2 regions of the Ochrobactrum vermis genome follow, and region 2 is predicted to be linked to the other one. Evidence: riboswitches for the same ligand, from Rfam matches in the RefSeq annotation. Region 2 holds a riboswitch; the other holds the start of a gene.
What was found. Region 2 has a riboswitch for glycine ahead of CQZ93_RS25665 (D-amino acid dehydrogenase). Riboswitches for the same ligand answer to the same signal wherever they lie in the genome.
Positions count from the first base shown of each region.

Region 1: it holds a riboswitch for glycine, as region 2 does, so the genes downstream of both, gcvT (glycine cleavage system aminomethyltransferase GcvT) here and CQZ93_RS25665 (D-amino acid dehydrogenase) in region 2, are expected to answer to the same signal.

Region 1 covers NZ_PCOC01000002.1:937,313-941,647, forward strand. Annotated here, with positions in the region: gene CQZ93_RS18705 (MFS transporter) at 1-1,109, shown strand, start outside; gene CQZ93_RS18710 (DUF1127 domain-containing protein) at 1,317-1,463, opposite strand; glycine riboswitch at 1,957-2,040, shown strand; gene gcvT (glycine cleavage system aminomethyltransferase GcvT) at 2,187-3,290, shown strand; gene gcvH (glycine cleavage system protein GcvH) at 3,296-3,664, shown strand; gene gcvP (aminomethyl-transferring glycine dehydrogenase) at 3,669-4,335, shown strand, end outside.
Region 2 covers NZ_PCOC01000003.1:157,325-161,659, forward strand. Annotated here, with positions in the region: partial or broken gene CQZ93_RS25655 (IS5-like element ISOcan1 family transposase) at 1-60, opposite strand, end outside; gene CQZ93_RS25660 (cytosine permease) at 157-450, shown strand; gene CQZ93_RS25665 (D-amino acid dehydrogenase) at 525-1,763, opposite strand; glycine riboswitch at 1,886-1,970, opposite strand; gene CQZ93_RS25670 (IclR family transcriptional regulator) at 2,144-2,881, opposite strand; partial or broken gene bhcA (L-aspartate--glyoxylate aminotransferase BhcA) at 3,051-4,245, shown strand; gene CQZ93_RS25680 (pyridoxal-phosphate dependent enzyme) at 4,260-4,335, shown strand, end outside.

The DNA.
Region 1 (4,335 bases), on a different contig from region 2:
CCATTATGGCGCTGCTGCCCGATATTGCCCGCGACCTCAATGTGACGATACCGCAAGGCGGGCACCTCATCAGCTCCTATGCGCTTGGTGTTCTGATTGGTGCGCCGGTGCTGGCCGTGATTGGCGCAAGGCTGGACCGTCGTAAGCTTCTCTTTCTGCTTATGGGGCTGTTCGCCTTTGGCAATCTCGCAAGCGCATTCATGCAGGACTATGCCGGTCTCTATATGATGCGGTTCGTTGCCGGTTTCCCGCATGGGGCCTATTTCGGCGTGGCTTCGCTTGTCGCTGCATCATTGGCGGAACCGGGAAAACGTGCGCAGGCTGTAGGGCGGGTGATGATGGGACTGACCGTCGCCACATTGTGCGGGACGCCGCTTGCGACTTCTCTCGGTCAGATTGCCGGATGGCGTGCAATGTTTGGCGCGGTCGGCTTGATTGCAATTCTAACCATGGTGCTGGTTGCGATCTATGTGCCCAAACAGCCTGCGGACGAGGGAGCGTCACCCTTGCGCGAACTGGGAGCGTTTCGCCGCAAACAGGTCTGGCTGACGCTCGGAATCGGTGCCATCGGCACGGGTGGCTTGTTTTCCGTCTTTACCTATGTCGCGGCGACAGTCACCGAGGTTTCTCATGTTGATGTGAAATGGATGCCTTTCGTGTTCGCCATGTTCGGTCTGGGCATGGTGCTTGGCAATATAGTGGGTTCGCGATTGACGGATCGCTCGGTCATGGGAACGGTTGGCCTGGTGCTGCTCTATGATATGGCAGTCATGCTGGTATTCCCCGTCCTCATGCAGCATCCGGTGACAGCATTTTTGAATGTACTTCTGGTCGGAGGCGGATTTGCGCTCGTCCCTGCCTTGCAGACGCGTCTGATGGATGTGGCGGCGGACGCACAGACGCTGGCCGCAGCCCTCAACCATTCCGCACTTAATCTTGCCAATGCATTGGGAGCATGGCTTGGCGGGCTGGCGGTTGCATGGGGTTATGGCTGGACATCGACGGGTACAGTCGGTGCATTACTCGCATTGTCAGGTCTGGTCGTCTTCGCAATCTCGGTTGCGTTCGACAGGCGCGGTGCGGCGAGGCTCGCCTCGCAAGAAGTTTAAGTACCCCACAAACGAAAATACCCGTCGCGGGAGGAGGCGACGGGTATTTTATGGGGAAGACCGGACTTGGGAGGAGGATATCCGGTCTTGAATCACCGAGGGAATGGGAGGAGGAGAAAACCCCGGTGATATTCTGGAAACTGTAGGACCGCGCGGTTATGGGGACTCGCGATCCTTGAAGAAGGCCAATGCCTTCCGAAGGCGCTATTAGCGAGCAGCGGCCTTGCGTGCAACGAACGGGATTTCCGAAGCAAGAATGCCAAGGTCGTTCAGTTCGCGTGGGCTCAGGCGGCTCAGTTCATTTACCGTGTTACGGTAGCGGCGCCAATTGTTGTACGAGCGGATCAGGTTCATTTCTCTCACCTAGTAAAATCTTATCTCTTTGTTGCAAACAGCATATAGGCTCGAAGCATTTCGAATTGGAGAGACAGATTTGCATAGCTGCAATGCGTTAAAGCTTGTCAATTGCACGCCTTTTACGCAGCTTGGCCATCATGCCATCACAATCATCTGTCCAAGTGGGGAAATCGCCAGAATTCAGGCTGCTTCAGCGGCTAACTGGTTAAAACTTCTTTTAAAATTTGCTTGCCGGGAAAGATCTCCACACAATGTGGCGGATAGAGATGCTCGTGAGGGTGTCGGGCGGGTAATTATGCGGTCTCGTCCGTGCCGTAATATGCGTGTATTATAGAGTATAGATCTGGACCTCCCGTCAGCTTTAGATTTTGTCGCAAAAGTCCGGGATATCGTCGGTTAGAGACAACAATTCCACATGACTTGCGCGCCGGATTGGGTTAAGGGAGTTTCGTCGGGTGTCGGGACGTCATGCTGAATGATGTTTTTGCACTGTCTGTCTGCGGGAGAGCGCCAACTGGCCGCCGAAGGGGAAATCGCCCGAAATCTCTCAGGTACAAGGAACCGCAGACGGGTAAGACAACTCTGGAAAGTCGGGGGAAACCCTGCGCCGAAGGTGTAAGTATGGCTTTCTATATAGCCATGCGAGTCTCTCAGGCCTGAGACAGAGGGGCACGAAGCAGCCGCATTTTGCGGAGGCACACGTGCGACTCTGGAGTTGTTATGGGCGATACCGCACACTTGAATACCTTGCCTTTGCAGGATCTGCATGAAGAAGCTGGCGCACGCTTCGGCGGCTTTGCCGGCTGGAACATGCCGATCACCTATCCGCTCGGCGTGATGAAGGAACATCTTCACACGCGTGAGCATGTTGGCCTTTTCGATATTTCACATATGAAGCTGATCGAAGTTTCGGGCGCAGATGCAATTGCGCTTCTGAGCGAAGCCTGTCCGCTTGATCCGTCGGTTCTGAAAACCGGCCAGTCGAAATATACTTTCTTCCTCAATGACAAGGGCGGCGTTCTTGACGATTTGATCGTCACGCGTCTTGGCGAAGACCGTTTCATGGTTGTTGCCAATGCTGGCAATGCTGATGCCGATATTGAGCATCTCAATGAAGCTGCGTCCGGTAAGGATGTAACCGTCAATCCGCTGGATCGCGTTTTTCTGGCAATTCAGGGTCCGGAAGCCGAAAGCGTCATTACGGATGCTGGTCTTAAAGGTGCAGAGCTCGGCTTTATGTGCGGCTTTGAACCTAATCCCAACTGGTTCATGACCCGTTCGGGCTATACCGGCGAAGACGGTTTCGAGATTGGCTTGCCTGCTGATGAGGCGCGTGCACTTGCAACCAAGCTTCTGGCCGACGAACGCGTCGAATGGATCGGCCTTGCTGCCCGCGACAGCTTGCGTCTGGAAGCAGGTCTTTGCCTGCACGGTCAGGACATTACGCCGGAAACCGATCCGGTCTCTGCCGGTCTCACATGGGCAATCACCAAGTCAGTGCGAGAAAAGGCTGCCTTCAATGGCGCCAAAGCCGTGCTGGACGCAATTGCCAAGGGTGCAACCGCCAAGCGTGTTGGCCTCAAGCCGGAAGGCCGTCAGCCAGTACGTGGCGGAGCCGACCTTTTTGATGAGTCCGGTCGCCAGATTGGCACCGTTACTTCCGGTGGTTTCGGTCCATCGGCCGGTTTCCCGGTCGCTATGGGCTATGTCGAGGCCAGCCTCGCAGTTCCTGGCACCCGCATTTTCGCTGACGTTCGCGGCAACAAGGTTCCCGTAGACGTGTCGGCACTTCCCTTCACACCGCATCGCTATCGCAAAGGATGATATCCATGGCCAATATCCTGTTCACCGAAGATCATGAGTGGATCAGCGTCGAAGGTGGCGTTGCCACTGTCGGCATCACGATCCACGCACAGGAACAGCTGGGCGACCTCGTATTCGTAGATCTGCCGGACGTCGGTCGCACCGTTTCCAAGGGCGAGGGCATTGTGGTTGTGGAGTCGGTCAAAGCCGCTTCCGACGTTTATGCTCCAGTCGATGGCGAAGTGGTTGAAGTTAACGACGCCGTTTCGAGCGATCCGGCTCTTATTAATCAGGCTGCTGAAGGCGAAGGCTGGCTGTTCAAGCTCAAGCTTTCCGATGAAGGCCAGCTTTCGGGACTTCTCGACAAGGCTGGTTACGACAAACTCGTAGGATAAAGAAATGACGCAACAGGTTCTCCCCTTTGTTGCCCGTCATATCGGGCCAAGAGTTGAAGACGAGCGCGCAATGCTTGCAGCGCTCGGTCTTCCTTCCATGGAAACGCTGATCACGCAGGCTGTTCCGGCATCCATACACCTCAACCGCGCGCTCGATCTGCCTGCAGCTTTGAGCGAACACGCAGCACTTGCGGAGCTCAATGAAATCATGGGCCGCAATGTGGTGAAGAAGAGCTTCATCGGTGCGGGCTATCATGGTGTGCAGACGCCCCCCGTCATTCAGCGCAACCTGTTTGAAAATCCGGCCTGGTACACGGCTTATACGCCTTACCAGTCGGAAATCAGCCAGGGTCGTCTGGAACTTCTGTTTCACTTCCAGACGCTCGTTGCCGAGCTTTCCGGTCTGCCGGTCGCTTGTGCATCGCTGCTGGATGAAGCAACTGCTGTTGCCGAAGCTGTGGGCGTTGCCGTTCGTCATCATCGCGACAAGCGCAGCCGCGTTCTGCTCGCAGGCGATCTGCATCCGCAGAACGTCGATGTGATCAACACCCGTGCCGAGCCGCTTGGCTGGCAGGTTGAAGCCGGAAGCACGGTTGACGACAACACCGCTGCGGTCATCGTGCCGTGGCCGGATACCAAGGGCGTTTACGGCGATTTTACAGCCGTTATTG
Region 2 (4,335 bases):
GACCTTGAACTTCTGCTTGGGTATCCGGTGACGACGGGCGGAATTGTGCTTGAAAGGCATTGGCTTGATCCAAATTCTCAACGAACCAAAACATTAAAAGCCAATGCTATAAAAACTCTGAAACTCACCGGCGATTGATGCACCAACGCCGGTCCGTTGTACGGGATCATCATGACCGATTACTATCTGATCAAGCGGGAACGCATCAACACTGACGCTCTGTTTGATGATCGTTCGACCGGCGAATACTATTACAGCGGCGGTTATAACTCGAAGGCGATCATGTCGTTGGTCGTATCAGGGTTCATCACGATCTGCGTCTCAGTGGTTCCCGCGTTCAGCGCTTGGGCCGCATTCTCATGGCCAATCGGTGTCGTCGCCAGCATGGCGATCTACTACGCTGTGTCAGGCTCAACCCGTCGACTGAACGCTCAGGCGCGCGGCGACTAGGTCGACGAAACAAAACATTTCATACTGAGGGAGGCGGGTCAGAGACCCGCCTCTTCCTTTTAGTCCCCTAGCAATCAAGCCGGCAAGTTTTCAGCGATGTTCGAAGTGACGATTTCCGCTGTCGCGCAGGATAGAGTCCATCCCAAGTGACCGTGACCAGTATTGTAAAACACATTGCCACGACGCCCGCGACCCACGCGCGGCAACATATTCGGCATCATTGGACGAAGTCCGCTCCATGGCACTGAGCGGCTGGTACCCATTTTGGGAAAATGCTGACGCGTCCAGCGAACCAGCGGCGCAATTCGATCTGCGCGGATGTCGAAGTTATGCCCATTAATCTCAGCCGTTCCTGCCACCCTAAAGCGATCAGTTCCCAGCCGGCTCGTAACGATTTTTGCCGCGTCGTCTAGGAGGCTGACCCATGGCGCAGCCGCCTGACTTTCTTCGTCGTCCAGATGAACGGTGATCGAGTAGCCTTTGACCGGGTAGACGTTTACCCGATCGCCAAGCATCTTTGCGAAGCGGCGACTGGCGCTTCCCGCACAGACCACGACAGCATCGAAGCACTGTTCTTGCATTAATCCGACACCAGGGCCTTCGAACGAGTTCCAGCTCACCATCCACTGATTACCGATCGGTTGAAATCCCTCGACTTCCGATGCGAGTTGAAAGACCGCGCCATGTTTTATGCAAGCGTCGGCCAGCCCTCTCGTGAACTTGTGTATATCGCCGGACGCGTCCGATGGGGTGAAGAAGCCGCCGAAGAAATTGCCCTTCAGCGAAGGTTCGATCGCCTTGATTTCTTCAGGCGTTACGGCCTTTCGCTCAAGTCCCGCGGAGTTGAGAAGCTTATTGACCTCGCTTGCATGGTTGAAGCTTGCACGATCGTTGTAAAAGTGCAGGATTCCGCGCTTCTCAAGGTCGAAAGCTATACCCTCTTCCTCGGCTATTCGATACATGTGTTCGCGAGCAAGTATCGCGAGTTTCGCCGTCTCGATCGTGTTCTCGCGATATTTGGGTATCGCGGCCACGAACTCAGCGAGCCATGAGTATTTCGCCCATGTTGGTTTGGGGTTTAGGAGGAGCGGCGCGTCGCTGGAAAGCATCCACTTGATGCCCTTCAGAAGTGTGGAAGGATGGTTCCAGACCTCGGCATTGCTGGCGGAAAGCTGACCGCCATTCGCATATGAAGTTTCCATTGCCGGATACGACTGCCGGTCGAAAACCGTAACGCGGAAACCGCGACGGATTAGAGCATACGCGGTTGTGATGCCAGTGATACCGGCTCCAATTACAGCTACATGTGACATAGTTTCTCCGTGGACAAACGATTAAGATCTTGCGATCCGTTCTCCCCATCTGTCCTCGGTACCTGAGAGCTTCCCGCGTTGCGGTATCCCCTTCGGTGGGCAAACTGCCACTCTCCAGATTTTCCAGCTACCCGGTCCTTTTGCCTGAGAGTTTCTTGGGGAATTGCTCCGTCGGCGTCCGTATGGGATCTCTCCCGAATAGCTTGTTGGAACTGTTGTTCGATCTCCTCAGCCGCAGGCGTGATCACGCCTCCTTCTTGTACATTTTCGCTAGCATACTTTTTGCAACGCAGCAAACATTTCGCTATGTATTTGCGCCCAATTGACAAGATATTTTCGAAGCGGTTTGCAACACGAGCTCTCCGAAATTTCTAATCGTTTTACCCTGCAGCCTGTGGCTCGGCCCAGACACCGAGACCCCCGGCGATCGCTTCGCCATAAGCATTCAAGATAGGCGCTGCGACACAGCGCATTCCAACAGTCCGCTCTTCGTCGTCGAACGAAAAACCCTGGTCCCGAATACGCTTCAATTCATCGAGAAGTGCGTGTTTTGTCGTGATGGTGTTTTTCGTGAACCTTTGCAGTGGCTTTTTCTGCAACATTGCTTCGACGCCGTTGGAGTCTTGGCAGCTCAATAGGGCCTTTCCTATACCCGAGGCATGCAACGGCGACAGCGTTCCGGGCGGAAAAAACGCGCGGATCGACTCGTGCGTTTCCACTTGGCTTAGGAAAAGCACTTGCCCGGTGCTGAGAACTCCGAGATTCGAAGTCTCACCAGTCGCCTGCATCAAGTCTCGCATCAACGGCCTGCTTCGTTCCACCACGTTGGTGCGCCGAAGAAAAGCTGCCCCCAGCCGAAACGCCTCTGCTCCGATTGACCAGGTTTGTTGCGCCGGCTCGATTTCCACGAAACTTCTGTCTTCGAGCGTCGCAAGTAAGCGATGAACCGTTGCTATCGATGCGCCAAGGCCCTCGGATATTTCAGTCAAGGTCAGACCCGGTCGCTCGGAAATAAAAGCCAGGAGGTCGAGCGCCTTTGTCAGGGCTTGGCTCGTGACGGGTGATTGAGGTGCAGCGAAGCCTTTCGGCCGCCCTCTTCGTCGTATGTGTTCTGCCATTGCCAAGTCTTCCTTTGCCTATTTGAAGTCACCGTTTTTTTTGAAAAAAAAACAAGCGCATGTTTCTGCTGAACAATATCTATTTTATTGTCTTTTTAAAAAACTTTTTCAGAAAAATATCAACGATAGCACGCCTGTGTTAGTCCTTCATCAGCACGGAGGACTTTCCATGAAAGCTCAGAACCCGACCTTCATTCCTGGACCAACGAACCTTCCGGAGACGCTTCGGAAGGCGGTGGACATAGCGACTGTGGACCATAGGTCCCCGGCGTTCGGGGAGATATTGCGGCCGGCTTTGAAAGGCGTCAAAGCTGTTCTCGCCACGATTACCGCAGAGGTAATACTCTTTCCCTCCACCGCGACCGGTGCATGGGAATCATCCATCACCAACCTCCTCTCTCCGGGCGACCGCGTCCTAGCAGGGCGGTATGGTGTGTTCAGCCAACGATGGATCGATATGTGTCGTCGCCACGGTCTGACCGTCGACGCAGTAGAAACGCAATGGGGTGAAGGCGCTCCTGCAGATCGCTTCCGTGATATTCTCGAAAAAGACACCGCATTCGAGATCAAGGCTGTCCTCGTCACGCATAACGAGACTGCGACAGGAGTTGCATCAGATGTCGCCGCAGTCCGCTCGGTGCTCAACGATCTAAATCATCCAGCACTCCTTCTGGTGGATGGGGTCAGCTCAATCGCATCCATGGATTTTCGAATGGACGAGTGGGGTGTCGACGTCGCTATAGTCGGATCGCAGAAGGGCTTCATGTTAGCCGCCGGGTTGGCGATTGCCGCCTTTTCGCCAAAGGCGATGGCATGTGTATCCAGCGCAAAACTTCCGCGTTGTTACTTCGATATTCGCGACATGCTCGGCAGCTACAACGCCGACACATATCCCTACACTCCTCCCGTGAGTCTGATTAACGGTCTCAAGGTTGCGACCGAGATCCTTTTGGACGAGGGCATGCCGCAGGTATACGAGCGTCACAACCGACTGGCTGGCCTCTGGGGTCAGGGCGGCCGTCCAGGCTTGGGGTCTTAAAATATGCGCCCGCAGGCCCGAACTTTATTCGGACACAGTAACAGTCATCCAAACGCCGACCGGATTTGATGCTGGACGGATCGTCTCCCACGCTGCCAGCAAATACGGTGTGGCTTTTGGTGTAGGCATCGGGGATCTCACCGGCCAAGTCTTCCGAATTGGCCATCTTGGCTGCCTCTCCGACGTCGTGATGCTCTCCGGTATCGCCACGGCTGAGATGTGCATGGTTGATCTCGGACTACCAATCAAGCTGGGATCGGGTGTTGCCGCGGCCCAGGACTTATACCGAAACGACGGCCCTGCGGCTAGCAAGATCGCGGCATGATGGAGACCGTATCGATGGACATTCCCACCTATGCCGACGTGCTTGCGGCACACGAGCGCATCGAGCCCTATATCCACAAGACACCGGTAT